One region of the Pseudomonas sp. 86_A genome, then DNA from elsewhere that is predicted to be linked to it. Evidence: predicted binding sites of a transcription regulator. Region 1 holds the regulator's gene; each other region holds the start of a gene.
What was found. Region 1 encodes sigma-54, which starts transcription at its own class of promoters, with help from an activator protein. Its sites were predicted from a motif close to ANTGGCATNNANNTTGCTNT; they were not measured.
Positions count from the first base shown of each region.

Region 1 (10,409 bases):
GCACTGGAAACGCACGATCGAACGGGCCAATCGCTGCTTCATGCTCGGCGAGCTGATCGATGCCCGCGAGGCTTACCTGCAAGCCCTGGCCCTGGCGCAAGTGCTGTTCGAACGCTGGGCCGATGCCGACGAAGCGGTGGCGGCCTGCGTCGTCTCCCACCACAACCTTGCGGATCTGCACCTGCGCCTGAATCAACCGGAGGAGAGCGCCGAATACCTGTGCGCGATTCATCAACGGCTGTTACAGACCATGCAGGACGAGCGCCTGCGTCCGGCCCTGCGGGAAGCGGCGTTGCGCCAGAGCAGCAAGACCTACGTCGAACTGCTGAATTTCATCAGCGAGCACGGCGAATATCCGCGCACCCAGCGCCTGCTGCATCCGGATACCGGCAATGCGCGTCGCGCGCCAGCCACACATCACCATGGAGTTCACTGAAAATGGCTTTTACGTTGCCTGCCTTGCCGTACGCCTACGACGCCCTGGAACCGCATATCGATGCGCAGACCATGGAAATCCACTACACCAAGCATCACCAGACCTACATCAACAACCTCAACGCGGCGGTTGAAGGCACCGAGTTTGCCGAGTGGCCGGTTGAAAAACTGGTCGCCAGCGTCCAGCAATTGCCGGAAAAACTTCGCGCGGCCGTGATCAATCAGGGCGGCGGACACGCCAACCACTCGCTGTTCTGGGAAGTCATGGTGCCCAACGGTGGTGGCAAGCCTGATGGCGCGCTGGCCCAGGCAATCGATGAGCAACTGGGCGGGCTCGAGCGTTTCAAGGAAGCGTTCACCAAAGCCGCGTTGACCCGGTTCGGCAGTGGCTGGGCCTGGCTCAGCGTCACACCCGACAAGAAACTGATCGTGGAAAGCAGCGGCAATCAGGACAGCCCGCTGATGAACGGCAATACGCCGATTCTCGGTCTGGACGTCTGGGAGCACGCCTACTACCTGCGTTATCAAAACCGTCGCCCGGAATACATCAACGCGTTCTACAACGTGATCAACTGGCCGGAAGTCGCCGCGCGCTTTCAGGCCGCACTGGTTTAAGTCTTCTATAAAAACAATCCAAGGCTGACTATGGGCACTGAGACACTGGCGATCGGCGGTGGGCGTATGTTTCGTTACGCCGTGGGATCGTTGTTGCTGTTGGCGGGCATGACCTTGCTGGTCGCCCATGGACTGGAGTGGCTGAGTCTGGAGCCGCGACTGTCGCGGGCGTTGCAGGGTGGTGCGATCTGCGCACTCGGCACAGCGCTTGGCGCTGTGCCGGTGCTGGTTATTCGCAACATGCCACAGGCACTTGGCGATACGTTGCTGGGGTTTGGAGCCGGGGTGATGCTGGCCGCGACGGCGTTTTCGCTGATCGTGCCCGGCATCGCAGCCGCTGAAAGCCTGGGTCTGACACCGTGGGCCGCCAGTGGCCTGATCTGCTTTGGCATCCTGCTCGGTGCGTGCGCCCTGTATCTGGTGGATCTGCGCTTGTCCGGCGCCTCTGCGCAAATGCTGGTCGGCACCCTTGAACACCCGGTGATTCCACCGCGAATCTGGCTGTTCGTCTTCGCGATCATTGCCCACAACATTCCTGAAGGCATGGCGGTCGGCGTATCGGCGGGCGGCGGCGTGCCCGACGCGGACAGCCTGGCGATGGGCATTGCCTTGCAGGATGTGCCGGAAGGGCTGGTGATTGCGCTGGTGTTGGCTGGGGCGGGGATGTCGCGGGTCAAGGCGTTCGTGATCGGCGCAGCGTCAGGTCTGGTCGAGCCGGTGTTTGCCCTGTTGTGTGCGTGGCTGGTCGGCCTGGCGGAGCTGTTGTTGCCATTGGGGCTGGCACTGGCGGCGGGAGCGATGTTGCTGGTGGTGACCCATGAGGTGATCCCCGAGTCGCGACGCAATGGTCATGACAAGCTCGCCAGTCTTGGCTTGCTGATCGGGTTCTGTCTGATGATGGTGATGGATACAGCATTGGGTTGAGTTGAATTGTGGCGAGGGAGCTTGCTCCCGCTGGGCTGCAAAGCGGCCCCATTCGCTATCTGCCAGTTGCACCGTATTGACGACTGCTACGCAGCCGAGCGGGAGCAAGCTCCCTCGCCACTACAGGCGATCAACCGCCTTCGTCGAAGTAGTTGTTGATCAGCGTCACCAGCGCATCCAGCGCTTCCTCTTCCTGATGGCCTTCGGTGCTCAGATAGATTTTGGTGCCCTTGCCGGCGGCGAGCATCATCATCGCCATGATGCTTTTGCCGTCAACGGTGGTCTCCGGCGTGCGCCCCACTCTGATCGTGCAATCCGGGTACTGGCCTGCCACGCCAACGAACTTCGCGGAAGCTCGGGCATGCAAACCCAGTTTATTGATGATTTCGATTTCCAGAGCAGGCATCGCGGTGTGAATCCTTTAAGTGAGGTCGCGGTGGCGAACCTGGACGTTCTTCAGGGTTTTCTGCAGGGCCTGACCCAGGCGTTCGGTCAGGTAAACGGAGCGGTGATGCCCGCCGGTGCAGCCAATGGCAATGGTGACATAGGCGCGGTTGCTCGCGGCGAAGCGCGGCAGCCATTTATTCAGATAGCCGAAGATGTCCTGATACATCTCCTCGACTTCCGGCTGCGCCGCAAGGTATTCGGCGACCGGTGCATCGAGACCCGATTGCGCGCGAAGTTCCGGCTTCCAGTACGGGTTCGGCAGGCAGCGTACGTCGAATACCAGGTCCGCATCCACCGGCATGCCACGCTTGAAGCCGAACGACTCGACCAGAAAGGCCGTGCCCGGCTCTGGCTGGTTCAGCAGGCGCAGCTTGATGGTGTCGCGCAACTGATACAGGTTCAGATTGGTGGTGTTGACCTTGAGGTCGGCCAGGTCGGCGATCGGGCCGAGCAGGGCGGTCTCGTCATGAATGGCTTCGGCCAGCGAGCGATTGGCGGTGCTCAACGGGTGGCGCCGACGGGTTTCCGAGAAGCGCTTGAGCAGGGTTTCCTCGTCGGCATCCAGATAGAGCACGTCGCACTGGATGTGCCGGCTGCGGACTTCTTCCAGAAGCTCGGGGAAGCGCGACAGATGGCTCGGCAGGTTGCGGGCATCAATCGACACAGCCACCAGCGGCTGGGCCAGTTCGGTGTGAACCAGAGCGCGTTCGGCGAGTTCGGGCAAAAGGCCGGCCGGCAGGTTATCGATGCAGTAGTAGCCGTTGTCCTCAAGGACATCCAGTGCGGTGCTTTTACCCGAGCCGGAGCGGCCGCTGACAATGATCAAGCGCATGATTAGTGACCGTTCTGCTCGCTCAGGACGACCTGATACAAGGCTTCGTTACTCGGTGCGCTGCGCAGTTTTTCGCGCACTTCCTTGCGATCGAGCATGCTGGCGATCTGGCGCAGTAATTCCAGGTGGGCATCGGTGGCCGCTTCCGGGACCAGCAGGACAAACAGCAGGTCAACCGGTGCGCCGTCGATGGCATCGAAATCGATGGGGGCATCAAGGTGCATCAATGCGCTGATAGGCGCTTCGCAGCCTTTGAGGCGGCAGTGGGGAATGGCGATGCCGTTGCCGAAACCGGTGGAACCGAGTTTCTCACGGGCGATCAGCGCCTCGAAGACATCCTGCATCTCCAGATCCGGCACTTCGCGGGCGATCAGGTTGGCAATCTGTTCGAGGGCTTTCTTTTTACTGCCGCCCGGCACGTTCACGAGGGAACGGCCGGGGGTCAGGATACTTTCAAGTCGGATCATGGGGTGGGGGGTTATCGACCGGTCGCGCCCTGGAGCAGGCTCTGGGTCTTTTCCTTATGCTTTTTGAGTTGTTTATCCAGCTTGTCGGTCAAGGCGTCGATCGCCGCGTACATATCGGTATGTTCCGCGTTGGCGACCACTTCGCTGCCGGGTATATGCAAGGTGGCTTCGATTTTCTGCTTCAGCTTTTCGACGCACATCGTGACCTGCACGTTGGTGATCTTGTCGAAATGGCGCTCTAATCGTTCGAGTTTCTCATTGATGTAAGCGCGCAGAGGTTCGGTCACTTCCAGTTGGTGTCCACTGATGTTGACTTGCATACAGCTTCTCCTTCGTTGCCAGTGCATAAAGCGGCAGGCCGGATAGCCTGCCACTGGAACGCTGTAACGTGGCTTACATCAACCGCTTGCGTTCGCTCGAAGGCGCGATCCCGAGGGATTCGCGGTACTTGGCGACGGTGCGGCGAGCCACCTGAATGCCTTGTGCCTCCAGTAAACCAGCGATCTTGCTGTCACTCAACGGCTTTTTCTGATTTTCCGCCGCAACCAGTTTTTTGATGATTGCGCGGATCGCTGTGGACGAGCATTCGCCGCCTTCGGAGGTGCTGACGTGGCTGGAGAAAAAGTATTTCAGTTCATAAATACCGCGCGGGGTATGCATGAATTTCTGCGTGGTGACCCGGGAAATCGTCGATTCGTGCATGCCGACCGCCTCGGCGATGTCGTGCAGGACCAACGGTTTCATGGCTTCGTCACCGTATTCCAGGAAGCCGCGCTGATGCTCGACGATCTGGGTGGCGACTTTCATCAGGGTTTCGTTGCGGCTTTGCAGGCTCTTGATGAACCAGCGCGCTTCCTGAAGCTGATTGCGCATGAAAGTGTTGTCGGCGCTGGTGTCGGCACGGCGGACGAAGCCTGCATATTGCGCATTGACCCGCAGGCGCGGTACCGACTCCTGGTTCAGCTCGACCAGCCAGCGTTCGTTGTCCTTGCGCACAATGACGTCGGGCACCACGTATTCGGCTTCGGTCGATTCGATCTGCGAACCCGGGCGCGGGTTGAGGCTCTGCACCAGTTCGATGACCTGGCGCAGCTCATCTTCCTTGAGCTTCATGCGTCGCATCAGCTGGCTGTAGTCGCGGCTGCCCAGCAGATCGATGTAGTCGCTGACCAGACGCTTGGCTTCGTTCAGCCAAGGGGTCTTGGCGGGCAGCTGACGCAGTTGCAGCAGCAGGCATTCGCTGAGATTGCGCGCACCGATGCCGGCTGGTTCGAATTGCTGGATGCGATGCAGGACGGCTTCGATCTCGTCCAGCTCGATGTCGAGCTCCGGGTCAAAGGCGTCGAGAATTTCTTCGAGGGTTTCGTCGAGGTAGCCCTGATTGTTGATGCAGTCGATCAGGGTCACGGCGATCAGGCGATCCGTGTCGGACATCGGCGCCAGGTTCAGCTGCCACAGTAGATGGCTGTGCAGGCTTTCCCCGGCGGAGGTGCGGGTGGTGAAGTCCCACTCGTCGTCATCGCTGGTGGGCAGGCTGCTGGCGCTGGTCTGGTAGACGTCTTCCCAGGCGGTGTCGACGGGCAGCTCGTTAGGGATGCGCTCGTTCCATTCGCCATCCTCCAGGTTGTCCACCGTCGGGGCGGTTTCCTGATAGGACGGTTCCTGAATCTCGGTATTGGGCTTTTGTTCGGCGTTGTCCGCCAAAGGATCGGAGTTGTCGAAGTCGTCGCCGTCTTCCTGGCGTTCGAGCATCGGATTGGATTCCAGGGCCTCCTGGATTTCCTGTTGCAGGTCCAGGGTGGACAATTGGAGCAGGCGGATGGCCTGTTGCAGCTGCGGTGTCATCGTCAGCTGCTGGCCCATTCTCAAGACTAGCGATGGTTTCATGGCAGGGGCTTAACACCTTATTCGCCGGCGCGCATGCGCCATCCACTACAGGGCGCCGAAGCGCCAAACTTAAGCAAATTATATGCCTGAAACTGTCGTGTTTGCCTAGAGCGCTGTAACAATAAAAGCGTATAAAAATCAGCTTCAACGTTACAGCACCCCAACGGCTGGCCGGGTGTGCTCGCGCTTTAGAGGCGGAACTCGTGGCCCAGGTACACTTCCTTCACCAGATCGTTGGCGAGGATGGTTGCAGCGTCACCTTCGGCGATCAATTGACCGTCGTTGACGATGTAAGCGGTTTCGCAGATATCCAGGGTCTCGCGGACGTTGTGGTCGGTGATCAGTACGCCGATGCCCTTGGCCTTGAGGTGATGGATGATCTGCTTGATGTCGCCGACCGAGATCGGGTCGACACCGGCGAACGGTTCGTCGAGCAGGATGAATTTCGGTGCGGTGGCCAAGGCGCGAGCGATTTCCACCCGGCGGCGTTCACCACCGGACAGGCTCATGCCGAGGTTGTCGCGGATGTGGCTGATGTGGAATTCCTGCAGCAGGCTTTCCAGTTCCTTGCGACGCCCGGCCTTGTCGAGTTCGGCGCGGGTCTCGAGGATGGCCATGATGTTGTCGGCTACCGACAGTTTGCGGAAGATCGACGCTTCTTGCGGCAGATAGCCGATACCGGCCTTGGCGCGACCGTGCATGGGCTGGTGGCTGACGTCCAGATCGTCGATCAGCACGCGACCCTGATCGGCCTGCACCAGGCCAACGATCATGTAGAAACAGGTGGTCTTGCCAGCGCCGTTCGGGCCGAGCAGGCCAACGATCTGGCCGCTGTCGATCGACAGGCTGACGTCGCGCACAACCTGGCGGCTTTTATAGGCCTTGGCCAGGTGCTGAGCTTTCAGAGTTGCCATTACTGGGTTTTCTCGTCGGTTTTCTTCTTCGGCTGGATCACCATGTCGATGCGCGGACGCGCTTCAGTGACCTTGCTGCCGGTAGCGCGACCGGCGCTGGCCAGTTTCTTCACGGTGTCGTAGACGATTTTCTCGCCCTGAGTGGTGTTGTTGTCCTTGTCGACAACCTTGGCCTTGTCGATCAGCACGACGCGGTTTTGCGCAGCGTGGTACTGGATCGTCACGCCCCAGCCCTGAACAGGCTTGGTGTCGCCAGCGGTTTGCAATTGCTCGAAGTAGGCAAGGTTGCCGACCGAAGTCACGACGTCGATGTCACCTGTCTTGGTGCGGGTGATGGTCACCGTGTTGCCTTTAACGGTCATCGAGCCCTGGGTGATGATCACATCACCTTTATAGGTGGCGATGCCGTTCTTGTCGTCCAGTTGGGCGTCGTCGGCCTGAATGCGGATAGGTTGCTGCTGATCGTTCGGCAGAGCCCAGGCGCTCACGCTTCCCAGTGCTGCGCCCAGACTGAGCAAAATAGGGAGGGTTTTAACGAGCCTCATACTGTCCTCTTACGTTCGATTGCAGGTGTATCCTGCTTTCCTTCAAATACGCCTTCATTCCCACGCCAGTCGATACACCGCCAGCGCCGTCGATTCTAACGGGTTGCTCGGTCTGCGCATATTGCTGCTGAGGGAACACCGTCATTCGTGTACTGGTGATCAGGGTGTCGCGGTTCTTTTCATCGGTGCGCTTGATGCGTACCGAGTCGATCAGTTCTACCTGCGTTCCGTCAGGATTCACCTCGCCACGCTCGCTGGTCACGTGCCATGGGAATTCGGTGCCGCGGAACATGTTCAGGTCGGGTTTGGTGACCAGGGTCACGTCCGTCGCTTTCAGGTGCTCGGCCTTGTCGGAGGTCATTTCGTACTGCAGCTTGCCGTCCGGAAGGTATTGCAGGGTATGTGTGTTGGTGGCGTACCAGTCGATGGCCGTGTCTTCGACCTTGACCACAGGTTTGTCGAGGAAACGCTCAGGGCTGATGTTCCAGTAGCCGACCGCCGCAAACATGGCAGCGATACAGCCGAACAGCAGGAAGTTGCGAAATTTTTTGCTAAACATGATTTGGCTCACAGGTACGCGGCGTTGGCCGCATCGAGGCGGCCCTGGGCGCGCAGGATCAATTCGCAGAATTCGCGGGCAGCGCCTTCGCCACCGCGAGCCCGAGTGACGCCATGGGCGTGTTCGCGCACGAAGTCGGCAGCGTTGGCAACGGCCATGCCCAGGCCTACGCGGCGGATCACCGGCAGGTCAGGCAAGTCGTCACCGAGGTAGGCGACCTGTTCATAGCTTAGGCCCAGTTGCGCCAGTAGACCGTCCAGAACCACCAATTTGTCCTCGCGACCCTGAAACAGGTGCGGGATACCGAGGTTCTTCGCCCGGCGCTCGACCACAGGAGTCTTGCGACCGCTGATGATCGCGGTTTCGACGCCGGCGTTCATCAGCATCTTGATGCCTTGGCCGTCGAGGGTGTTGAACGTCTTGAATTCGCTGCCGTCTTCAAGGAAGTACAGGCGACCGTCGGTGAGGACGCCGTCGACGTCGAATACCGCCAGTTTGATCGCTTTGCCGCGCTGCAGCAGGTCGGTTGTCATTACATCACTCCTGCACGCAGCAGATCGGAGAGGTTGAAGGCGCCGATCGGGCGATCTTCTTCATCCACGACAACCAGTGCGTTGATTCGGTGGTCTTCCATGATTTTCAGCGCTTCGGCGGCGAGCATTTCGGGCCGTGCGGTCTTGCCGTGCGCGGTCATGACCTGGTCGATGGTGGCGCTACGGATGTCGATGCTGCGATCCAGCGTGCGACGCAGGTCGCCGTCGGTGAAGATCCCGGCCAGTTTGCCGTCGGCTTCAACAATCGCGGTCATGCCCAGGCCCTTGCGGGTCATTTCCATGAGCGCATCCTTGAGCAGGGTGCCGCGTTGCACCAGTGGCAGTTCCTGGCCGGCGTGCATGACGTTTTCGACTTTCAGCAGCAGGCGTCGGCCCAGCGCGCCGCCCGGGTGGGAAAAAGCGAAATCTTCAGCGGTAAAACCACGGGCTTCGAGCAGCGCCACGGCCAGCGCGTCGCCCATGACCAGCGCAGCGGTGGTCGAGGATGTCGGCGCCAGGTTCAAAGGGCAGGCTTCATGCTCGACATGCACGTTGAGATTGACCTCGGCGGCCTTGGCCAGCGGCGACTGCGGATTGCCGGTCACGCTGATCAACTGGATGCCCAGGCGTTTGATCAAAGGCAGCAGGGTGACGATTTCGTTGGTCGAGCCGGAGTTGGACAGGGCGAGGATCACGTCGTCGCGGGTGATCATGCCCATGTCGCCGTGGCTGGCTTCGGCTGGATGCACGAAAAAGGCCGGGGTGCCGGTGCTGGCCAGGGTTGCAGCAATCTTGTTGCCGACGTGCCCGGATTTGCCCATGCCGACGACGACCACACGGCCTTTGCTGGCCAGAATCATCTCGCAAGCGCGTACGAAATCGGCGTCGATATGGGGCAACAAGCCTTGTACGGCTTCCACTTCGAGGCGGATGGTGCGTTGTGCCGATTGAATCAGGTCGCTGGATTGGCTCATGTCAGAAATCGTATAGCCCGATGAAAAGGCGGCGATTATAGCGGTTATGTTGAAAAGCCTCACGCAAGTTCGTCGTGCTTTGTCATTCCTCGTAACCAAAACCCTTAAAAAGTGCCGTCAGGCCTGTCATATCGCTGAACACGGACGGGCTTGGGCCTTGGGCGCTTGGCGATTGCAGTGATATAGTTCGCCGCCAGTTCGGCCCGCCCGGGAGGTATGTGCTTTCCAAGGAAAGCCAGGCGTCCGAGTGAGAGGCTGCATCGCAAGGAGTTTAGATGAGTGCCGATAACGCCTACGCGGTCGAGCTGAAGGGAGTCTCCTTCAAGCGCGGTGCGCGCAGCATTTTCAATAACGTCGATATTCGCATCCCGCGCGGCAAGGTCACCGGCATCATGGGACCTTCCGGGTGTGGCAAGACCACGCTGCTGCGTTTGATGGGGGCGCAATTGCGTCCTTCCAGCGGGGAAGTGTGGGTCAACGGTCAGAACCTGCCGACGCTGTCGCGCAGTGATCTGTTCGATGCGCGAAAGCACATGGGCGTGCTGTTTCAGAGCGGCGCACTGTTTACCGATCTCGATGTGTTCGAGAACGTCGCTTTCCCCCTGCGTGTCCATACCCAATTGCCGGATGAGATGATCCGCGACATCGTCCTGCTCAAATTGCAGGCGGTCGGTCTGCGGGGCGCGATCGAGTTGATGCCCGACGAGCTTTCGGGAGGCATGAAACGTCGTGTTGCCCTGGCCCGTGCGATTGCCCTCGATCCGCAGATTCTCATGTATGACGAGCCGTTCGTCGGTCAGGATCCGATCGCCATGGGCGTGCTGGTCCGTCTGATCCGTCTGCTCAACGATGCGCTGGGCATCACCAGCATCGTGGTGTCCCACGATCTGGCCGAGACCGCGAGCATCGCTGACTACATCTATGTAGTAGGTGATGGTCAGGTGTTGGGGCAGGGTACGCCGGACGAGTTGATGAATTCGGATGAACCCCGTATTCGCCAGTTCATGACCGGTAACCCCGACGGCCCGGTGCCGTACCATTTTCCAGCGACGGATTACCGCGCAGATCTTCTGGGGAAGCGCTGATGCGCAGAATTTCATTGATAGAACGTGTGCGCCGCTTCGGCGAAGCCGCGATCGACGCTGTCGCGGTGTTTGGCCGGGCGACCCTGTTCCTGTTTCACGCGTTGCTCGGTCGCGGTGGCATCAGCGGCGGTTTCGGTCTGCTGGTCAAGCAACTGCATTCGGTTGGCGTGATGTCGCTGGTGATCATCGTTG
Region 1 is NZ_JAFGYS010000002.1:293,433-303,841, reverse strand. Features, by position in the region: gene J5M57_RS04785 (hypothetical protein) at 1-436, shown strand, start outside; gene J5M57_RS04780 (superoxide dismutase) at 439-1,050, shown strand; gene J5M57_RS04775 (ZIP family metal transporter) at 1,081-1,974, shown strand; gene J5M57_RS04770 (HPr family phosphocarrier protein) at 2,105-2,380, opposite strand; gene rapZ (RNase adapter RapZ) at 2,396-3,253, opposite strand; gene ptsN (PTS IIA-like nitrogen regulatory protein PtsN) at 3,256-3,720, opposite strand; gene raiA (ribosome-associated translation inhibitor RaiA) at 3,732-4,040, opposite strand; gene J5M57_RS04750 (RNA polymerase factor sigma-54) at 4,114-5,607, opposite strand; gene lptB (LPS export ABC transporter ATP-binding protein) at 5,796-6,521, opposite strand; gene lptA (lipopolysaccharide transport periplasmic protein LptA) at 6,521-7,066, opposite strand; gene lptC (LPS export ABC transporter periplasmic protein LptC) at 7,053-7,625, opposite strand; gene J5M57_RS04730 (HAD family hydrolase) at 7,634-8,158, opposite strand; gene J5M57_RS04725 (KpsF/GutQ family sugar-phosphate isomerase) at 8,158-9,132, opposite strand; gene J5M57_RS04720 (ATP-binding cassette domain-containing protein) at 9,408-10,217, shown strand; gene mlaE (lipid asymmetry maintenance ABC transporter permease subunit MlaE) at 10,217-10,409, shown strand, end outside.

Region 2 (10,409 bases), on a different contig from region 1:
CCCTGCGATTCTTCAGGGATGTCGATGGTTACGTTTTCGAACGGTTCCTGCTTCACGCCGTCAACTTCACGGATGATCACTTCAGGACGGCCCAGGGCCAGCTCGAAGCCTTCGCGACGCATGGTTTCGATCAGTACCGAGAGGTGCAGCTCACCACGGCCGGAAACCTTGAACTTGTCAGCCGAGTCGCCTTCTTCAACGCGCAGTGCAACGTTGTACAGCAGCTCTTTGTCCAGACGATCCTTGATGTTACGGGAAGTCACGAACTTGCCTTCTTTACCGCAGAATGGCGAGTCGTTTACCTGGAAGGTCATGGAAACGGTTGGCTCGTCAACGGTCAGCGGCTTCATCGCCTCGACGGTGTTGATATCGCACAGAGTGTCGGAGATGAACAGCTCGTCGAAGCCGCTGATGCAGACGATGTCGCCTGCCGCTGCTTCTTCAACGTCAACGCGGTGCAGACCGTGGTGACCCATCAGCTTCAGGATACGACCGTTGCGGCGCTTGCCGTCGGCGCTGATAGCGACAACCGGGGTGTTCGGCTTGACGCGACCACGAGCGATACGGCCAACACCGATAACACCCAGGAAGCTGTTGTAGTCCAGAGCGGAGATCTGCATCTGGAACGGACCGTCACGGTCAACGGCCGGAGGCGGAACGTGATCGACTACCGCTTGGTACAGCGGGGTCATGTCTTCAGCCATGGCGGTGTGATCCAGACCGGCGATGCCGTTCAGGGCCGAGGCGTAAACAACCTGGAAGTCCAGTTGTTCTTCGGTCGCACCGAGGTTGTCGAACAGGTCGAAGATCTGGTCCAGAACCCAGTCCGGACGCGCGCCTGGACGGTCAACCTTGTTGATCACCACGATTGGACGCAGGCCGGCTTCGAAAGCCTTCTTGGTCACGAAACGGGTTTGCGGCATAGGGCCGTCTTGAGCGTCAACCAGCAGCAGAACGGAGTCAACCATCGACATTACGCGTTCTACTTCGCCGCCGAAGTCGGCGTGGCCCGGGGTGTCCACGATGTTGATGTGGTAGCCGTTCCAGTTGATGGCGGTGTTTTTCGCCAGAATGGTAATACCGCGCTCTTTTTCCTGGTCGTTGGAGTCCATCACGCGCTCGTCGTTGAGCTCGTTGCGCTCCAGGGTGCCGGATTGACGCAGGAGTTTGTCTACCAGGGTGGTCTTACCATGGTCAACGTGGGCAATGATGGCGATGTTACGTAGATTTTCGATCACTTGTGTATCTCGATCAGAGGATTCGGTTTGCTGACAAGTCTTGGCAGCGATTAACAGTAGTGTCCGGCATGGCCGTTACAGCTTGACGGCGGTGTCGGGGGGCCGGTGACGCAGGCCACAGGCAAACAGCCCCGGGCACTTAGCTCGGTCGATAAACGCGCACATTGGCATGCCCCTCACTGAGCAAATGGTGAGCATGCAGGCGACTCATCACGCCTTTGTCGCAATACAGCAGGTACTGGCGAGTCGGATCCAGCTCCTTGAAACGAGCGTTCACTGCGTAGAACGGCATCGTCTGTACTTCTATGCCGGCGAGTTCCAGCGGGTCATCCTCGGCCGCATCCGGATGACGGATGTCGATGACGATCTGACCGGCCAGCGCTTCGCCGACTTCTTCAATCTGCAAGTCCTGGCCCAATTCGTCGATCACCCGATCGATCGGCACCAGTTTGGCGTTTTCGAGCGCACGCTCGAGGACCGCCATGTCGAATTCTTTCTCTTCGTGCTCAACGCGGTGGCGTTTGGCGGCGGTCTTCGGATTGACCGAGATGACCCCGCAGTATTCCGGCATGTGCTTTGCGAAATCGGCGGTGCCGATCTCGTTGGCCGTGTCGATGATGTCCTGCTTGTGCGCGACGATCAGTGGACGCAGGACCAGCTTGTCAGTCACGCAGTCGATCACCGACAGGTTCGGCAAGGTCTGGCTCGACACCTGGGAGATCGCTTCACCGGTTACCAGGGCGTCGATGTGCAGGCGGTCGGCGATGGCGGAGGACGCGCGCAACATCATACGCTTCAATACGACGCCCATATGACTGTTATCGACTTTGCCGAGAATTTCACCCAACACTTCTTCGAACGGAACACTGACAAATAGCACGCGTTGCGAGCTGCCGTACTTCTTCCAGATGAAATGCGCGACTTCCATCACGCCCAATTCGTGGGCACGACCGCCCAGATTGAAGAAGCAGAAATGCGCCATCAGGCCGCGGCGCATGATCTGGTAGGCGGCAACCGTCGAATCGAAGCCGCCAGACATCAGTACCAGCGTCTGCTCCAGGGCGCCGAGCGGATAGCCGCCGATGCCGTTGTGCTGGCTGTGGATGACAAACAACCGTTGGTCGCGAACTTCGATTCGGACTTCGATTTCCGGCGCCTTGAGGTCGATTCCGGCCGCACCGCACTCGCGACGAAGCTTGCTGCCGACGTATTTCTCGACGTCCATCGAGCTGAACGGGTGCTTGCCTGCACGTTTGCAGCGCACCGAGAAAATCTTCCCGGCCAGCACATCGCCGTAGTGCTGTTTGCACTTCTCGGTGATGTCGTCGAAGTCGCCCAACGGGTACTCGGCGATCTGCAAAAAGTGCGCGACGCCAGGCGTACAGGTGAGGCGTTCGCCCATCTCTTTCAAGGCTTTGGGGTCGGTAACGCGGGTTTCCAGCTCGAGATTGTCCCACACACCGTTCACCACCACGGCCGGGTCCAGATCGCGGAGCACGGCGCGGATGTTCTTGGCCAGCTGGCGGATGAAACGCATCCGGACAGGGCGGCTTTTGATGGTGATCTCGGGGAAGACTTTTACGATTAGTTTCATGAAAACAGCGCGCGCAGGGCCAGCCGAAAAAGGGGGGCGCGGATTATAGCGGAAATTGCTCAAGGTTTAACCAGTTAATATGCAGAAGGTTTCACACGCACCAAAACGGGTCACTTTCAGATTTACACGCTACATTAAGGGGCGAGATTTTCCCCTTTATTGCGCTTTGCACCGTCGCAAGCGTGAATTTGGGGCAAAAAACCCATGGTGGGGCACTGGCATGCAATTTGCTCCCTTGTGAGGCAGGTTGCCTTGGCAGAGTATCTGCGCCGGCATCACCCATATTAAGGGCATCCACTACCAAGCCCTAAGCCACCCGGAGGACACTATGTCGAAGTCGGTTCAACTCATCAAAGATCATGACGTCAAGTGGATTGATCTGCGCTTCACGGACACCAAAGGCACTCAGCACCACGTGACCATGCCGGCTCGCGATGCGCTGGAAGACGACTTCTTCGAAGTCGGCAAGATGTTCGACGGTTCCTCCATCGCTGGCTGGAAAGGCATCGAAGCCTCCGACATGATCCTGCTGCCGGACGACGATACTGCCGTGCTCGACCCGTTCACCGAAGACGCGACCCTGATTCTGGTCTGCGACATCATCGAACCGTCGACCATGCAAGGTTACGATCGCGACCCGCGCGCCATCGCTCACCGCGCCGAGGAATACCTGAAGACCACCGGTATCGGTGACACCGTCTTCGCCGGTCCGGAACCAGAATTCTTCATCTTCGACGAAGTGAAGTTCAAGTCGGACATCTCCGGCTCGATGTTCAAGATCTACTCCGAACAAGGTTCGTGGATGTCCGACCAGGACATCGAAGGCGGCAACAAAGGCCACCGTCCTGGTATCAAAGGCGGCTACTTCCCGGTTCCGCCGTTCGACCACGACCACGAAATCCGTACTGCCATGTGCAACGCACTGGAAGAGATGGGTCAGACCGTTGAAGTTCACCACCACGAAGTGGCGACTGCCGGTCAGAACGAAATTGGTGTCAAGTTCAACACCCTGGTGAAGAAAGCTGACGAAGTTCAGACTCTGAAATACGTTGTACACAACGTTGCTGACGCTTACGGCCGCACCGCGACCTTCATGCCGAAGCCACTGTACGGCGACAACGGCTCGGGCATGCACGTCCACATGTCCATCGCCAAAGACGGCAAGAACACCTTCGCTGGCGAAGGCTATGCCGGCCTGTCCGAAACCGCCCTGTACTTCATCGGCGGTATCATCAAGCACGGTAAGGCCCTGAACGGCTTCACCAACCCGGCCACCAACTCCTACAAGCGTCTGGTGCCAGGTTTCGAAGCTCCGGTAATGCTGGCCTACTCGGCTCGCAACCGTTCCGCCTCGATCCGTATTCCTTACGTCAACAGCCCACGCGGCCGTCGTATCGAAGCACGTTTCCCGGATCCGGCTGCCAACCCGTACCTGGCGTTCGCAGCTCTGCTGATGGCCGGCCTGGACGGTATCCAGAACAAGATCCACCCAGGCGATGCCGCTGACAAAAACCTGTACGACCTGCCGCCTGAAGAGGCGAAAGAGATCCCACAAGTTTGCGGCAGCCTGAAAGAAGCCCTGGAAGAGCTGGACAAGGGCCGTGCGTTCCTGACCAAGGGCGGCGTGTTCTCCGACGACTTCATCGACGCCTACATCGCGCTGAAATCCGAAGAAGAAATCAAGGTCCGCACCTTCGTGCACCCACTGGAATATGAGCTGTACTACAGCTGCTGATCCGGTAGCGCCGCGCTACGCGGCGTGACAAAAAAGGCCTCCTTCGGGAGGCTTTTTTTATTGAAGATCAAAAGATCGCAGCCTTCGGCAGCTCCTACCAGGATCGGTGCAGGGGCTGCCGAAGGCTGCGATCTTTTGACCTGGCTTTTCAATTCCATTTGTTAACGGCTTGGGCCTGTCGCCCACCCTGACCTATGCTGCACCCCATCGCTTTCTTTCCCGGTCGCTTTCATGGGTCGCACCTTTCTCTACATCCTGCTGCTGATCGCCCTGCCCGCCGCCGCGCAGATCTACAAGTACACCGACGCCAATGGCAACACGGTCTACAGCGATCACGCGCCAGACGGCATCAAGGCGCAGCCTGTCGAGTTGCCACCGCTGAACCGCGTCGAGCCGCAGGCGCCGAGCGCACCCGCGCCCACCAGCACTGACAATCGTCCACCTGCACGCAACGCCTACGAGATACTTGAGCTGAATGGCCTGCCCAGCGAAGAAGCCCTGCGCGCCAACAACGGCACCTTCACCGTCAACGTGCTGATCAAGCCGCGTTTGCAGGCGCCGCACCAATTAAGACTGATCCTCGACGATGAACCTTACGGCCAGCCCAGCAACGTGCCGATCCTGCAGCTGGTGAATGTCGACCGTGGCGAGCATCGCCTCGCGGTGCAGGTGATCGATGGTCAGGCGATCATTCAGCAGAGCCCGTCCGTGGTGTTTACCGTGCAGCGTGTACACAAGCCATGAGAGGTGTCTGGCTGATCCTGTGCCTGCTCGCCCTGCCGATTTCGGCGGAGGTCTTCACCTACGTCGATGCGCAGGGCAATCGCGTCTACACCGATCAGCCGCGCGGCAACGCCAAGCGCGTGCCCATCGCGACCAGCAATCGCATGTCGGCCACCCCCACGGCTGCGGCGCCGATCAGCGCCGCACAAAAATCCCCGGAACCCCCTCTGTTCCATTACGACATGCTGCGCATTCTGATTCCTGAACCGGACGCGACCCTGCGCAGCAGCGCGGGCGAGGTGATCGTCAGTGTCACCAGCGAACCGGGCCTGCAACCCGGCCATCGCTATCGCCTGCTGCTGGACGGCCAGGCCACGGGCGAGCCGGGCCTGAGCCCGGTGTTCCCGCTGAGCAACATCGACCGGGGCAGCCACAACCTGTCGGTGGAAATCCTCGATGAACAGGGCCGCACCGTCGAACGCACCGCCAACCAGCCATTCCACATGCTGCGCATTTCGCTGGCGCAGAAACGCCAGGTCAAACCCTGCGTCAGCGAAGACTATGGCGTACGCCCGGAATGTCCGCTGAAAGACAAACCCGCCGAAGAAAAAAATCCCTTCCTGCGTTTCTTCTAACGCCGTTCAGATTTGCGCACTATATTGGTGCACTAGACTGCACCGTACCCACATTCCAACCCATTTTGGTTCGAAAGTACCCGCCAGCCCCGACACGACGCCACGCAAACGAGCGTCAAACGCCTGTTTCAGGGGTTGAGCGCTTCTTTTCGGAGCCTTGGTTTGGTTTTTGCATTTTCCTCGCATCAGCGCTTAGTTCTCGCGCACGCCTTGCTCCAAAAGGGGTCCAGATGACCATAAGCGACGCAATCCACCGTTTGCTGCTCGACAACCTGACCACCGCCACCATCCTGCTCGACGCCGAACTGCGCCTTGAGTACATGAACCCGGCGGCCGAGATGCTGCTGGCCATCAGCGGTCAGCGCAGCCATGGGCAGTTCATCAGCGAGCTGTTCACCGAATCCACCGAGGCGCTCAACTCGCTGCGCCAGGCGGTCGAACAGGCGCACCCGTTCACCAAGCGCGAAGCGATGCTCACCGCCCTCACCGGCCAGACCCTGACCGTGGATTACGCGGTGACGCCGATCCTAAGCAACGGCGCGACCATGCTCCTGCTGGAAGTGCACCCGCGTGACCGGCTGCTGCGGATCACCAAGGAAGAGGCGCAGCTGTCCAAGCAGGAAACCAGCAAGATGCTGGTGCGCGGTCTCGCTCACGAGATCAAGAATCCGCTGGGCGGCATCCGTGGCGCCGCGCAATTGCTGGCCCGTGAGCTGCCGGAAGACAGCCTGCGCGACTACACCAACGTGATCATCGAAGAGGCCGACCGTCTGCGTAATCTGGTCGACCGCATGCTCGGCTCGAACAAGTTGCCGTCGCTGGCCCTGTGCAACGTCCATGAAGTGCTCGAGCGCGTCTGCCAACTGGTCGAAGCGGAAAGTCAGGGCTGCATCACCTTGGTGCGCGATTACGACCCCAGCATTCCCGACGTGTTGATCGACCGCGAACAAATGATTCAAGCCGTGCTGAACATCGTGCGCAACGCGATGCAGGCAATCAGCAGCCAGAACGAGTTGCGTCTGGGCCGCATCAGCCTGCGCACCCGGACCATGCGCCAGTTCACCATCGGCCACGTCCGCCATCGCCTGGTGACCAAGATCGAGATCATCGACAACGGCCCCGGGATACCGGCGGAACTGCAGGAAACCATCTTCTTTCCCATGGTCAGCGGCCGCCCGGACGGTACCGGGCTGGGCCTGGCCATTACCCAGAACATCATCAGCCAGCACCAGGGCCTGATCGAGTGTGACAGCCATCCAGGCCACACCACGTTCTCGATCTTTCTGCCACTGGAACAAGGAGCCACATCGACATGAGCCGTAGTGAAACCGTGTGGATCGTCGATGACGACCGTTCAATCCGTTGGGTTCTGGAAAAAGCCTTGCAGCAGGAAGGCATGACCACGCAGAGCTTCGACAGCGCCGATGGTGTGATGAGTCGTCTGGCCCGTCAGCAGCCTGATGTGATCATTTCCGACATCCGCATGCCGGGTGCCAGTGGCCTCGACCTGCTGGCGCGGATTCGCGAACAGCACCCACGGTTGCCGGTCATCATCATGACCGCTCACTCCGACTTGGACAGCGCGGTGGCCTCGTATCAGGGCGGCGCGTTCGAATACCTGCCCAAGCCGTTTGACGTGGACGAGGCGGTATCGCTGGTCAAACGCGCCAATCAACATGCGCAGGAACAGCAAGGCCTGGAAGTGGTACCGGCGCTGACCCGCACCCCGGAAATCATCGGCGAAGCGCCGGCGATGCAGGAAGTGTTTCGTGCCATCGGCCGCCTGAGCCACTCCAATATCACGGTGCTGATCAACGGCGAATCCGGTACCGGTAAAGAGCTGGTGGCCCACGCCCTGCACCGCCACAGCCCGCGCGCGGCCTCGCCGTTCATTGCGCTGAACATGGCGGCGATCCCGAAAGACCTGATGGAATCCGAGCTGTTCGGCCACGAGAAAGGCGCGTTCACCGGCGCAGCCAACCTGCGTCGTGGGCGCTTCGAACAGGCGGACGGCGGCACGCTGTTCCTCGATGAAATCGGCGACATGCCGGCAGATACACAAACCCGGCTGCTGCGGGTGCTGGCCGACGGCGAGTTCTACCGCGTTGGCGGGCACGTGCCGGTCAAGGTTGACGTGCGGATCATCGCCGCCACCCACCAGAATCTGGAAACCCTGGTGCACGCCGGGAAATTCCGTGAGGACTTGTTCCACCGCCTCAACGTGATCCGCATCCACATCCCGCGCCTGTCGGATCGTCGCGAAGACATCCCGACTCTGGCCAAGCACTTCCTCAGCCGCGCGGCACAAGAACTGGCGGTGGAGCCGAAGCTGCTGAAAAGCGAGACCGAGGAATACCTGAAGAACCTGCCATGGCCGGGCAACGTGCGGCAGCTGGAGAACACCTGCCGCTGGATCACCGTGATGGCGTCCGGCCGCGAAGTGCACATCAGCGACCTGCCGCCAGAGTTGTTGAGCCTGCCGCAGGATTCGGCGCCGGTAACCAACTGGGAGCAGGCGCTGCGCCAGTGGGCCGATCAGGCCTTGGCCCGTGGCCAGTCGAGCTTGCTCGACAGCGCGGTGCCGGCGTTTGAACGGATCATGATCGAGACTGCGCTGAAGCACACAGCCGGCCGGCGTCGTGATGCCGCGGTATTGCTCGGCTGGGGTCGCAACACCCTGACGCGCAAGATCAAGGAATTGGGGATGAAAGTGGATGGTGGGGATGACGATGAGGGGGATGAGGGTTAACTCGGCACTCTAGTCGTCCGCGAAAAGATCGCAGTCTCCGGCAGCTCCTGTACAGAACGCATATCCCTGTAGGAGCTGCCGAAGGCTGCGATCTTTTTTGCGTGTGCACCACCGCAATGCACATTGACCTGCAATCGCGCACCACGTGCCAAGCGGAACTCAGCTCTAGCGCAAAAAAACTTCGACACTTCAAATAGGCGAAAGCCCCGTTTTACGGGGCTTTCGCGTTTCTGATCAACTTTTTTGTTTCAACCAATTAAAACCTGGCACGCGCCCTGCAATACCTCTTACAGGTGATTCGATTCACCACCCGTTTCGGGGACCTTGGTACAGGCAGGCCGGGGATTCCCCTCTTTAACACCGGGTTCAAACCGCATCGCGGCGAACCCACCCTTTTGGGATCCTTGGTACAGGCAGGCTGGGGGTTCCCTCTTTACACCGGACCGACGCTGCAGGCGAAGTCCACCCCGTTTTGGGGCCTCTGATACAGGCAGGTCAGGGGTTCCTTCTTTACTCCGGCTCAACCGCCTCGGCGGCGAGCCGCCCGTTTTGGGAACCTTGGTACAGGCAGGCCGGGGATTCCCGCTTTTATTGCTCCCGGAGATGGATCTCCAGCCGCCAGCGGTCATCGACCTGGCTGCCGGCCCAGTCCCCCTGCAGCGGCCGCGCCGCCAGCACCGTCAGCAACAACCCGCCATCACTCATCCGTGTTCGCCAGTTGACGTCCTTGCCGTTGAGCTTGAGCTGGCCTTTCTGCGCGCGGCCTTCGGCCTGAAACAACAGGGCCACGGTGCCATCAATGATTTCGCCATGCAGCTTCGGTTCGTTGTCGAACCAGACCACCAGGCCGTCATCCGTCACTTCAACCTGCTGCAGCACGCTCGGGTCCGGTGTGGTCAGGCGGCCGATCATCAAACCGATCATCAGACCGACAATCGCCAGCGAACCGATCACCCGCGGGAATAGTTTCGAACGCGGGTCCGCTTGCGGCGTAGAATGCGCGTCATCTTTACCTTCGGAGCCGTGCATGTTTCACGTCATCCTTTTTCAACCAGAAATTCCGCCGAATACCGGCAACGTTATCAGGCTGTGCGCCAACAGCGGCTGCCACCTGCATTTGATCGAACCGCTGGGTTTCGAGATGGACGACAAGCGCTTGCGCCGGGCCGGTCTCGACTACCACGAATATGCCACATTGCAGCGCCACGCCGACCTCGCCAGTTGCCTTGAAAGCCTGGGCAACCCACGGTTGTTCGCCTTTACCACCAAGGGTTCGCGACCGTTTCACGATGCTGCGTTCGTCACGGGCGATGCGTTCATCTTCGGCCCGGAAAGCCGTGGCCTGCCGCCAGAGGTGCTGGACGCCCTGCCGGCGGAACAGCGTCTGCGCCTGCCGATGCGCGAAGGCTGCCGCAGCCTGAACCTGTCCAACACCGTGGCGGTGGCCGTGTACGAAGCGTGGCGGCAGAACGGCTTCAAATAAACACCCAAAACAACTGTGGGAGCGAGCCTGCTCGCGATTACGGTCTGTCAGCAACATTGATGTCACTGACAAACTGCCTTCGCGAGCAGGCTCGCTCCCACAGGGGTACAGCTGAACCGCTTATTGAACGGTCGGGGTCTCGCCGGCTTCCTGCATGCGCTGCAGCTCTTGCGCGTACAGGGCGTCGAAGTTCACCGGTGCCAGCATGAGGGCCGGGAACGAACCACGGGTTACCAGGCTGTCCAGGGTTTC
Region 2 is NZ_JAFGYS010000012.1:237,810-248,218, reverse strand. Features, by position in the region: gene typA (translational GTPase TypA) at 1-1,238, opposite strand, end outside; gene thiI (tRNA uracil 4-sulfurtransferase ThiI) at 1,378-2,832, opposite strand; gene glnA (glutamate--ammonia ligase) at 3,161-4,567, shown strand; gene J5M57_RS19805 (DUF4124 domain-containing protein) at 4,799-5,311, shown strand; gene J5M57_RS19800 (DUF4124 domain-containing protein) at 5,308-5,925, shown strand; gene glnL (nitrogen regulation protein NR(II)) at 6,156-7,241, shown strand; gene ntrC (nitrogen regulation protein NR(I)) at 7,238-8,674, shown strand; gene J5M57_RS19785 (hypothetical protein) at 9,263-9,703, opposite strand; gene trmL (tRNA (uridine(34)/cytosine(34)/5-carboxymethylaminomethyluridine(34)-2'-O)-methyltransferase TrmL) at 9,702-10,157, shown strand; gene secB (protein-export chaperone SecB) at 10,278-10,409, opposite strand, start outside.
Region 2: a site for sigma-54 is predicted at 3,047-3,066, ahead of glnA (glutamate--ammonia ligase). Genes of this name have one in related genera too.

Region 3 (10,409 bases), on a different contig from region 1:
TCATCCCCTGCGGTTGCTTGAGCGCCGCCATATACAGGTCTTTCTGCGCCGGCTCGTAACCCAGCGCATCAATGCCGATCTGCGCACTGGACGGATCGAGGATCCGGATCACCACTTTTTCGCCCCACAGGGTCGGCAGGGTGTTGACCCGGAAGTCGATCGACTTGCTCTTCGACAGACGCATCTTGATCCGCCCGTCCTGGGGTTTGCGTCGTTCCGAGATATCGAGGCTGGCCATGACTTTCAGGCGTGCGGCAATCCGGCCGGCCAACTGGATCGGCGGTTTGGCCACTTCGCGCAGGATGCCGTCGGTCCGCACCCGCACCCGGAAGTTCTTTTCGTAGGGTTCGAAGTGCAGGTCTGAGGAACCACTCTTGATCGCGTCGAGCAGCATCTTGTGCACGAAGCGAACCACCGGGGCATCATCGGCATCGAGTCCGCCGATGGCGTCCTGGCGGCTGTCGTCGACGGATTCGACATCCACGCCGTCAAGATCAACATCGGCCATGTCTTCGAGTCCGCTGGCGTGGGTATCGAAGAATTTCTCGATGGCATCGGTGAGCTTGTCGTCCTCTACCAGAATCGCTTCGGTGCTCAACCCGGTGCTGAACTGGATGTCGTTGATCGCCTGGTGATTGCTCGGGTCGGAAATGCCCACGAACAGTTTGTTGCCGCGCCGCCACAAGGGCAGGGCGTGATGCTGGCGCACCAGTTTTTCACTGACCAGGCCCTTGGGCTGGGTTTCCTTGTCGAGGCAATTGAGGTCCATGAAGGCCATGCCGAAATGCTCGGAAGCGATTTCGGCCACCTGTGAACTCTTCACCAGTTTGTTCTGCACCAGATAGCTGACCAGCGACAGCCGATTGCGCTGCGCCTGTTGCCAGGCCTGCTGGGCGCTTTTTTCCGTCAACAGTTCAGCCTGTACCAGTTGCTTGGCCAGACCGCTCAAAGCGATGTCATTCATGGGGATTCCGCACGCTTGCCGTTCATGACTTATAGCCTAGTCAAGTGACAGCGCCAAACACGTCGGGCACAGGTGACAAAAAGTGTCAGATAGTGCGGTTGTCGGTTGTAGGAAAGGCCGTCGCATCGCGCTCATGCCGAGTATTCGGGGGCATGGCACGGTTGGCATGGGCTATGCTGAGCCCATCTCAGATCATGAGATTCCGACTCATGCATGGAGCGTGGCTATGAAAAAACAACAGGGCTTTACTCTGATCGAGCTGCTGATCGTCGTGGCGATCATCGGCATTCTGGCGACCATCGCCTTGCCGCAGTATTCCAAGTACCAAGCGCGTTCGAAAGTGACGGCGGGTCTGGCGGAGATCAGTGCACTGAAAGTGCCGTTCGAAGACACCATTAATCAAGGCACGGATCCGACTTTGACGCTGGTCGCCGGTAGCGCCACGGCAACGACGTCCAATTGCACGCTGGCCGCTAGTGGCACCGCATCGACGGGTGCTGGCACGATTACCTGCACCTTGGTGAACGCTCCAGGCCCGGTACTGGCTAAAACCATCACGCTGACTCGTTCCTCTGGTACCGGTGCAGGCGTATGGACTTGCGGCACTACTGTTGCACCGGACTACTCGCCGAAAGGCTGTGTCGCAAGCGGTACGTAATTCCAGCTCTTTGCTGATAAATGAATGCCCCGCCAATGCGGGGCATTTTTCATTGCGCAAGGGTTCTCAAAAGCTCCAATATTTTCAGCACCTTAGGAACTTTTCAAAAAGCCGCAACTTGCATGTGAATATTGCGCAAGTCATGCAAATTGCATGAATCCGAAAATTCATGATATTTGTAAGCTATTGATTTATATGGATTTTACCTTGTTTTAAAAGTTGGCACAGCGTTCGCAATATATCCAGTAACCCTGCTGACAAGACAACCAGCAGACTTTCCAGAAAAACAGGAGTTACTCGTATGAAGAAGTTCGCTATCACTGCCGCTGCTGCTACCGCGCTGACCCTGACCATGGCTTCCGGTGCCTTTGCACAATCCACCCAGGCTACTCAGGCTCCAATGACTCTGGCTGCTGGTGAAGTCACCAAGGCTAAAGAAGCTACTTCCGATACCTGGATCACTACCAAAGTCAAAAGCGACCTGGTAACCGAAAAAGGCATTCCAGGCACCGACATCAAAGTTGAAACCAATAAGGGCGTTGTATCGCTGTCCTCTGAAGTCGCTATCACCGAGGCTCAGAAAACCACCGCAGTGAACATCACCAAGAAAATCAAAGGCGTTAAAGCGGTCTCCGCTGACGGCCTGAAAGCCGAGTAAGGCATGACTTCTCGCCTGGACCGGGAGAAGGCGCGACAGACGGGCCGAGCAATACGTCTGCCGCAACTTTAGAGTTCATGCGAACGGTCACACGGATGTGACCATTACAGGCCCCGGCACTTGTGTCGGGGCCTGTTCTATTTCAGGGGCACCACAAAACAACTGTACGAATGAGCCTGCTCGCGATAGCGGTGTGTCAGTCAGCAAAACGTGCCGCTGAAAGACCGCTATCGCGAGCAGGCTCACTCCTACAGAGGGATGGTGTGACTCAATTGCCGCGCTTGCTGTTGATCTGTCGCAGGCGATTGCCTTCAAAGCGCAGGTACTGGTACATGCCGTTGCTCGGGCCGTAGGTCCATTCCTCGACCTGAAACTCTTCGCGGCGATTGGCGCTGCGCTTGTAGCCGAGGGCGTCGCGACTGACCGGCTCGCCGCACTTCTGCAGCACTTCGCTGGCGCGGTCGCCGAGGCTGACCAGTTGGCTGCCACAGCGCAGCGTGTCGGAGGCCAGGGCAGGGCTGGCGGCGAGTATCAACGTCAGCGCAACCAGCCATTTGTGGTTCATCATTCGGCGTCCAGATGCATTTGCGTCACGACCCGGCCATCGCTTTCGGCCTCACCCAGATTGGTGTCGATGAAGTACACCCGATCATCCGCCAGTTGACCTTTGTCGACCAGATAGTCCTTGATGCTGCTGGCGCGTTCCTGACCCAACTGGCGCAGCAGCACATCGCTGGAACTCCAGAACTTGATGATGCCTTCACGCATTTTCGCCGTGCGCTCTTCTTTGCCCAGGTCCTTCCATTCGGCCGGTGGCTGGGTTTTCAGGCGGGTGCGGTAGATGCCTTCGAGCAACGGGCCTTTCTCGTTTTCCGGGACCTGCAGCAGCGAGGCTTGCGCCGGCACCTTGTCGCCACGGCGCTGGAGCATCTTGTAGTAGTTGTATTGATATTCGCGTTCCAGACGCTGTTCGGCGATCAACGGACCGTCGCTGCTTTGCGCGGCGGTGCCTTCGATTTCCAGGCGCAGGGCCGGACGCTCCTTCAGGGCTTTGGACAGTTTATCCAGGGCCGACTCGGCGTCCTTGCTCAGGTCGCTGGAACCCGGGGCAAAGGACACGGTGCCGAGGTCTTCGGAACCGCCGCCGTTGATCAGCCCGCCAATCATCTTGAACGGTGCTGCAGCCGCTTTGACGATCAGATTGCGCAGGGTTTGCCAGACAATCGGCATCACGCTGAACTGCGGATTGTTGAGGTCGCCGGTGACCGGTAGCTCGATGGAGATTTTGCCGTCGACATCCTTGAGCAGGGCAATCGCCAGTTTCAGCGGCAGGCTCACGGCATCCGGGCTGTCGACTTTCTCACCGAGTTGCAGTTGTTCCACCACCACTTTGTTTTCAGCCTTCAACTGGCCCTTGGTGATCAGGTAATGCAGGTCAAGGTTGAGACGGCCCTTGCGGATGCGGTAACCGGCAAATTTGCCCGAGTACGGGGTCAGGGTGGTCAGCTCGACACGCTTGAAGCTGGTGGCGATGTCGAGGCTGGCCATTGGGTCGAACGGATTGACGGCCCCCTTGATGGTGACGGGCGCATAGCGGTCGACCTTGCCCTTGATGTCGACGCTGGCCGGTTTCGCCTGACGACTGTCGATGGTACCGATCTGGCCGTTGAGCTGTTGAACTGCGGTGGCGAAGTTCGGCGTCAGGCTGAAGTCGGCGAAGTTGGCCGAGCCGTCGTTGATTGCAATCGCGCCGATGTGAATGCCCAGCGGCTTGTCCTTGCTGGCCGGTTTGGCGGCGGCAGTCTTCGCACCGCTGTCGGGCGGTTGCGGGATCAGCAGATCGTCAATGTTGGTGGTGCGGTCATCGTTGATCATGAATCGCACGTACGGCTGGAACAGGTTGACCTTGTCGATCGACAGGCTGTCACCGTGTTGATAGTTGATGCCTTCAACCACCACTTGCTGCCACTTGAGGAAGTCGCGGGTTTTCAGGGTGTCGAGGGTATGCAGTTGATCGATCTGCGCACGTCCGGTCACGCCGAGTGCCAGTGGCTCGGTGCTCTTGAGGTTGACCTTCAGGTCGCTGCCGAGCATGCCGCTGCGCAGTTCAAGGCGAATGAACGGATTGATGTAGGACTGCGCGACGCGCAGGTCGATGTCCTGGGTTTTCACGTTGAGCTGGGCGGTGACCGGGGCGAGGTTGACCACGCCGTCGGCGTTGATCTTGCCTTGTTTGCCCAGCCCGCTGTCGAGTTTGACCTTGAAGGGCGAACCGTTGAGGCTGTCGAAATCCTGCAGATCAATGTTCAGCGGCGTGACATCCAGCGCCACCGGCGGTTTCGCCGAACGGTCGGCCAGATGCACCGTGTAGTTGCGCAACTGCACGTCTTTGAGCAGCACTTGCCATGGCTTGCTCGGCGCGGGCGATGTTTTCGGAGAGTCGGCGGCTGCCGGGGTATTGGCAGGTTCCGCCGCGGCTTTGGCTGCGGGTTTGGACGGTTGGCTGGCGAACAGTTTCTGCCAGTCCAGTTGACCGTCGGCCTCGAGCGCGGCCCAGGTTTCCAGTTTGTTGCTGCGAATCTTGCCGACCACCACTTGTTGTTTGGCCAGGTCCACCGAGGTTTCGCTGACGTCGAGGCGTTCAAGTTTTGCCAACGGGCGGCCGTCCGGCGCCTTGATCGCGAATGGCGCAATGCTCACCGCGACGTTGTTGAGCAGCAGTTCGGTTTCTTTCGACAGATTGAGTTTGTACTCGGTGCTGAGGTTGATCACACCGTCTTCGAGCACCAGCGGCAGCGCGTCACGCACGTAGGGCCAGAACGATTTCATCTTGCCATCGGTGACCTTCAGCGTGCCTTCAGAGGTGAAGGGGATCAGGCTGAAGTTGCCCTTCCAGTCGATCTGCCCACCGGCCGGGCCGGCAGCCACCAGCGTCATGTCGGCATTGTCTTCGGGCAGGGTGCTGAGGTTTTTCAGTTCGAAGTCGAGCTTGTCGTAGAGGAACTCGATCGGCTCGCTCGGCCGGGCGTCTTCGAAATGCACATTGCCACTGGCCAACTGAATGCGGTCGATGCGCAGCGGGAACGGCTTGGCATTCGGATCGGCCGGGGTCGGCTCGCTGGCGGGGAGTTTGAACAGGCCCAGCAAATTCAGCTGACCGTCCTTGGCGAAGAGGATTTCAGTCTTCGGCTTGTCCAGCTCGATATCGGCCAGGTGCAGGGCTTTGGTCCACAGGCTGTCGAGTTGCAGGTTGGCGTACAACCGCTCGAAGCCGACTTGTTCCTTGCCCGGCTCACCAATGATCAGGCCCCACAGGGTGACTTCAAGGCTGAACGGATTGAGTTCGATGCGCTGGATATGCGCAGGCACCGTGGCGTAGTTGGCCAACTGCTGGTTGGCAATGCGCAGGGCGATGCCCGGCAAAATCAGAAACCCCAGCAGGCTGTAGAGGGCCAGAGCAGTCAACAAGGCGCCAATCGCGCGAATCAATCCTTTGGGCATGTGCGGCTTCATCTGTCTGAATCGGAGTGCCTTGGAGTATGGCACGCGATTCCGGTTCCGAAGTACATCGTGGGGGGCAGGATTGTTCAGATTTGTCCGCAATCGTTGTAGGAGCTGCCGCAGGCTGCGATCTTTTGATCTTGTTTTTTTAACAATCAAAGTCAAAAGATCGCAGCCTGCGGCAGCTACCACGGGGGATTACTATCAGAGCTGGAGGATCAGGGTTTTCAAAGGTGGTTGCTGGTCCATGGAAGGGAAGTCCGCACCCGGGGTCATCACACTCCACTCGCGTACCGGACGCCCAGCTTTTTCCGCGCAGCGCAGGACCTGTTCGCGCCAGTCGTCCATGCTGACTTTTGCCAGGTTGTTGCAGCAGATCAACACGCCGTTGTCGGCGGTGGTCAGCAGGGCCGGTTTGAGCAGGCTCTGATAGTCGCGCAGCAGGTCGACGGTGCCGAATGCGCTCTTGGCCCACGCCGGCGGATCAAGCAGGACGAGGTCGTATTGACGCTGTTCGAGACGCTGATAGCTCGGCAGTTTCTGCCCGCGCCGTTGGCTGATGGGCAGACCGGCGAGTTGGCGGATTGCCGGGAAATAATCGGACTGGATGAATTGCATCTCGGGCAGTTGCGGGTTGAGCAGACCGTTTTCGCGACCGACCGCCAGGTTGCCTTCGGCAAAGTCCAGGTTGCACACCTCACGCGCACCGCCGGCCGCCGCGCTGAGGCCAACGCCGCAGGTGTAGGCGAACAGGTTGAGGACGCTTTTGCCTTTGGCGTGATCCTTGACCCAGCCGCGGGTGTTGCGCAGGTCGAGGAACAGCAGCGGATCCTGCCCGGCATGGCGCCCGCGCACGCGGTAATTGAGGCCCCACTCATGACCGATGAGATCCGCCAGCGCGGCGTCGTCGGCTTTGTAGACGCTGTCTTCGCGATCAATCCGCGAGTTGCCGCGGGAGCGGTCGTTGTAGACCAGCAGGGTATCGAAGCCCAGCGTCTGGTTGACCATGGCGTGCAGTTGCAGCAGGTCATCCCGTTCCAGCGTCTGGTGGAAACTCTGCACCAGCAATTGCGCACCGTAGCGGTCGATGGTCAAGCCACCGGCGCCTTCCTGGCTGCCGTGGAACAGCCGATAGCAATCAGTGCCCTGACTGTGCAATGTCGCGAGCAGGTCCTGGCGTTGGTCGAGGGCGGCGCGCAGCGCCTGATTCAAGGAAGACATGCGGGCGCCTTGCTGGAGAGAATTGGGGCGCGGGAGTTTAGCAGTTACCGATGCCCTGAGACATTGCGCAGATTTGTGGCGAGGGAGCTTGCTCCCGCTCGAGTGCGAAGCGCTCGCAACATTCCGAGGGTCGCTGCGCAATCCAGCGGGAGCAAGCTCCCTCGCCACAGGTTCTGTGCATAGATCAGGTCAGCAGCCCCATTCGGCGTTTGGCCCGCTGTAGCGAGCCATTGCGCATTGCCCAGCGCAGCATCGGCGCACTGCGTTTGACGCTGGCGCGAATCAATTGGCGCTGCAGCAAACTCTGGTGGACATCAAGCATGGCGCTGGCCCAGTCCGGCAGCAGGTCGATACCGGCCTTCATCATCAGATCGCCAAACGGTCGCGCCAGCACACTCGGAGCCGGAGCGTCGAGCAGCAGGCGCAGGACTTCGCGGCTGCGATCATCAAACAGCAACTGTGGACGCATGCGTTGCAGATAATCAGCCACGGCGTGGCGGGATTTCGGTACGTCCCGCGCACCGAGGCGCTCGGCGACCACGGCGATTTCCGCGTAGTAACGGTCCTGATCCGCCAGCGACAGCTGCGGGTTGCGGTAACGCAAATGCGCGGCGAGGAAGTTGCTGACTTCGGCCACATGCACCCAGGTCAGCAAGTCCGGATCGCTGGCGGCGTAAGGCCGGCCGTCCGGCGCGGTGCCGACCACTTGCAGGTGAATGGTGCGCACTTTTTCGATCAGCCATTCGGCGTCGCGGCGCGAGCCAAAGGTGGTGCCGGAGACAAACTGGCTGGTGCGGCGCAAGCGTCCGAGCATGTCCTGACGAAAATTCGAATGGTCCCAGACCCCGGCCAGCGCCAGCGGATGCAGGGCTTGCAGCAACAACGCGCTGATGCCGCCGATCAGCATGCTGCTGAAGTCGCCATGAACTTGCCAACTGATCGAATCGGGGCCGAACAGCCCGGGATCGCCCTTGGGATTTTCCAGGTCAAGCTGACCCAGCGACAGCCCGGTCAGGCTCATGAGTTGCTGTTCGATACGGCTGCGGATGAATTCCATGACAACTCATTGCGGGTGGACGGGCGCGGCCGGTTGACCGCGCCGCAGACGTTACTGATTCAGGCGCTTGTCGATCAAGCCCTGTACGACGCTCGGATCGGCCAGGGTCGAGGTGTCGCCAAGGCTGTCGAGCTCATTGCAGGCAATCTTGCGCAAGATGCGGCGCATGATCTTGCCTGAACGGGTTTTCGGCAAGGCCGGCGCCCATTGGATCAGGTCCGGTTTGGCGAAGCTGCCGATTTCCTTGCTGACGTGGGCCAGCAGTTCTTTCTTCAGCTCATCGCTCGGCTCGACGCCGTTCATGGGGGTGACGAAGGCGTAGATGCCCTGACCTTTGACGTCGTGCGGGTAACCGACCACGGCGGCCTCGGCGATGCTGTCGTGCAGCACCAGCGCACTTTCCACTTCGGCGGTGCCGATGCGATGGCCGGAGACGTTGATCACGTCGTCGATGCGCCCGGTGATCCAGTAGTCGCCGTCCTCATCGCGGCGCGCGCCGTCACCGGTGAAGTAATAGCCGGGGTAGGGTTTGAAGTAGGTGTCGACCATCCGTTGCGGGTCGCCGTAGACGCTGCGGATCTGCGCCGGCCAGCTCGACTTGATCGCCAGCACGCCGCTGCCGGCGCCTTTGATTTCCTTGCCGTGCTCGTCGAGCAGCACCGGTTGCACGCCGAACATCGGCTGTGTGGCGCAACCCGGTTTGATTCGCTGCGCACTCACCAGCGGGCTGAGCATGATGCCGCCGGTTTCGGTCTGCCACCAGGTATCGACAATCGGGCAACGCTGTTCGCCGACCACGTTGAAGTACCATTCCCACGCTTCCGGGTTGATCGGCTCACCGACGCTGCCGAGCAATCTGAGGCTCGCGCGCGACGTTTCCTGCAATGGCCCGGCACCCTCGCGCATCAGCGCCCGCAAGGCCGTCGGCGCGGTGTAGAAGATGTTGACGTGGTGTTTGTCGATCACCTGCCAGAAGCGCGACGTGCTCGGGTAGCTCGGCACGCCTTCGAAGATCAGCGTGGTCGCGCCATTGGCCAGCGGGCCGTAGACGATGTAGCTGTGGCCGGTGACCCAGCCGACGTCGGCGGTGCACCAGAACACTTCGCCGTCGCGGTAATCGAGCACGTACTTGAAGGTCATCGCCGCTTGCAGCAGGTAGCCGCCGGTGGTGTGCAACACGCCTTTGGGTTTGCCGGTGCTGCCGGAGGTGTAGAGGATGAACAGCGGGTCTTCGGCGTCCATCGGCTCTGGCGGGCAGTCGTCGCTGACGTCACGCACGGCCTGGTGATACCAGAGGTCACGGCCCTCGACCCAATCGACCTGGCCTTGGGTGCGTTCGACCACCACCACGGTGCTGACGTCCGGGCAGTTTTGCAGGGCTTTGTCGACGTTCTGCTTGAGCGGCACGAACTTGCCGCCGCGCACGCCTTCATCAGCAGTGATCACCGTGCGGCAGTCGGCGTCGAGGATGCGGTCACGCAACGAATCCGGGGAGAAACCGCCGAACACCACCGAATGAATCGCGCCGATCCGTGCGCAGGCAAGCATGGCGTAGGCCGCTTCGGGGATCATCGGCATGTAGATGCACACCCGGTCGCCTTTTTTCACGCCACGGCTTTTCAGCACGTTGGCCAGTCGGCAGACATGGTGATGAAGTTTTTTGTAGGTGATCTGCGCCGATTCGGCCGGGTCGTCGCCTTCCCAGAGTATCGCTGTCTGTTCGCCGCGTTGCGCGAGGTGGCGGTCGATGCAGTTGTAGCTGACGTTCAGTGTGCCCCCGGCAAACCAGGAGGCTTCACCGGTTTTCAGGTCGTAGCGCTGGACGGTCTGCCACGGCGTGCTCCAGTCGAGGAAGCGGGTAGCCTGTTCGGCCCAGAAGGCACTGGGGTGTTCAATGGATTCGCGGTACAGGCGCTTGTAGTCGTCCTGACTGAGTTGAGCTGCCCGGCGGACGGCATCGGCTTTGGGGAACGTGCTGATATCGAACATGACGGTTCCTTATTCTTGTTGTGCGAAGAATAAAGATGCGCCGAGAGCACCGCAGGTTCAAGTCATCCCCAAAACAACTGTGGGAGCGAGCCTGCTCGCGAATGCGCAGTGTCAGCCAACAAAGATGCTGAATGACAAACCGCATTCGCGAGCAGGCTCGCTCCCACTGTGGAGAAGTGTTGCCCGCAGGATCTGTGGGCAACACAGTCCAATCACCCGCGGTGACGACCGCGGAAGTAGTTGATCAGGCCTTGGGTGGAGGCATCGTCAGCGCTGGTTTCATCGCTGCCGACCAGACGGTTGTAAACGCCTTTGCCCAGTTCCTTGCCCAGTTCCACGCCCCACTGATCGAAGGCGTTGA
Region 3 is NZ_JAFGYS010000005.1:295,395-305,803, forward strand. Features, by position in the region: gene pilB (type IV-A pilus assembly ATPase PilB) at 1-964, opposite strand, end outside; gene J5M57_RS10325 (pilin) at 1,191-1,622, shown strand; gene J5M57_RS10330 (BON domain-containing protein) at 1,924-2,280, shown strand; gene J5M57_RS10335 (DUF2845 domain-containing protein) at 2,549-2,845, opposite strand; gene J5M57_RS10340 (DUF748 domain-containing protein) at 2,845-5,793, opposite strand; gene J5M57_RS10345 (class I SAM-dependent methyltransferase) at 5,986-7,002, opposite strand; gene J5M57_RS10350 (oxygenase MpaB family protein) at 7,187-8,059, opposite strand; gene acs (acetate--CoA ligase) at 8,111-10,048, opposite strand; gene pgi (glucose-6-phosphate isomerase) at 10,261-10,409, opposite strand, start outside.
Region 3: a site for sigma-54 is predicted at 1,125-1,144, ahead of J5M57_RS10325 (pilin). Genes of this name have one in related genera too.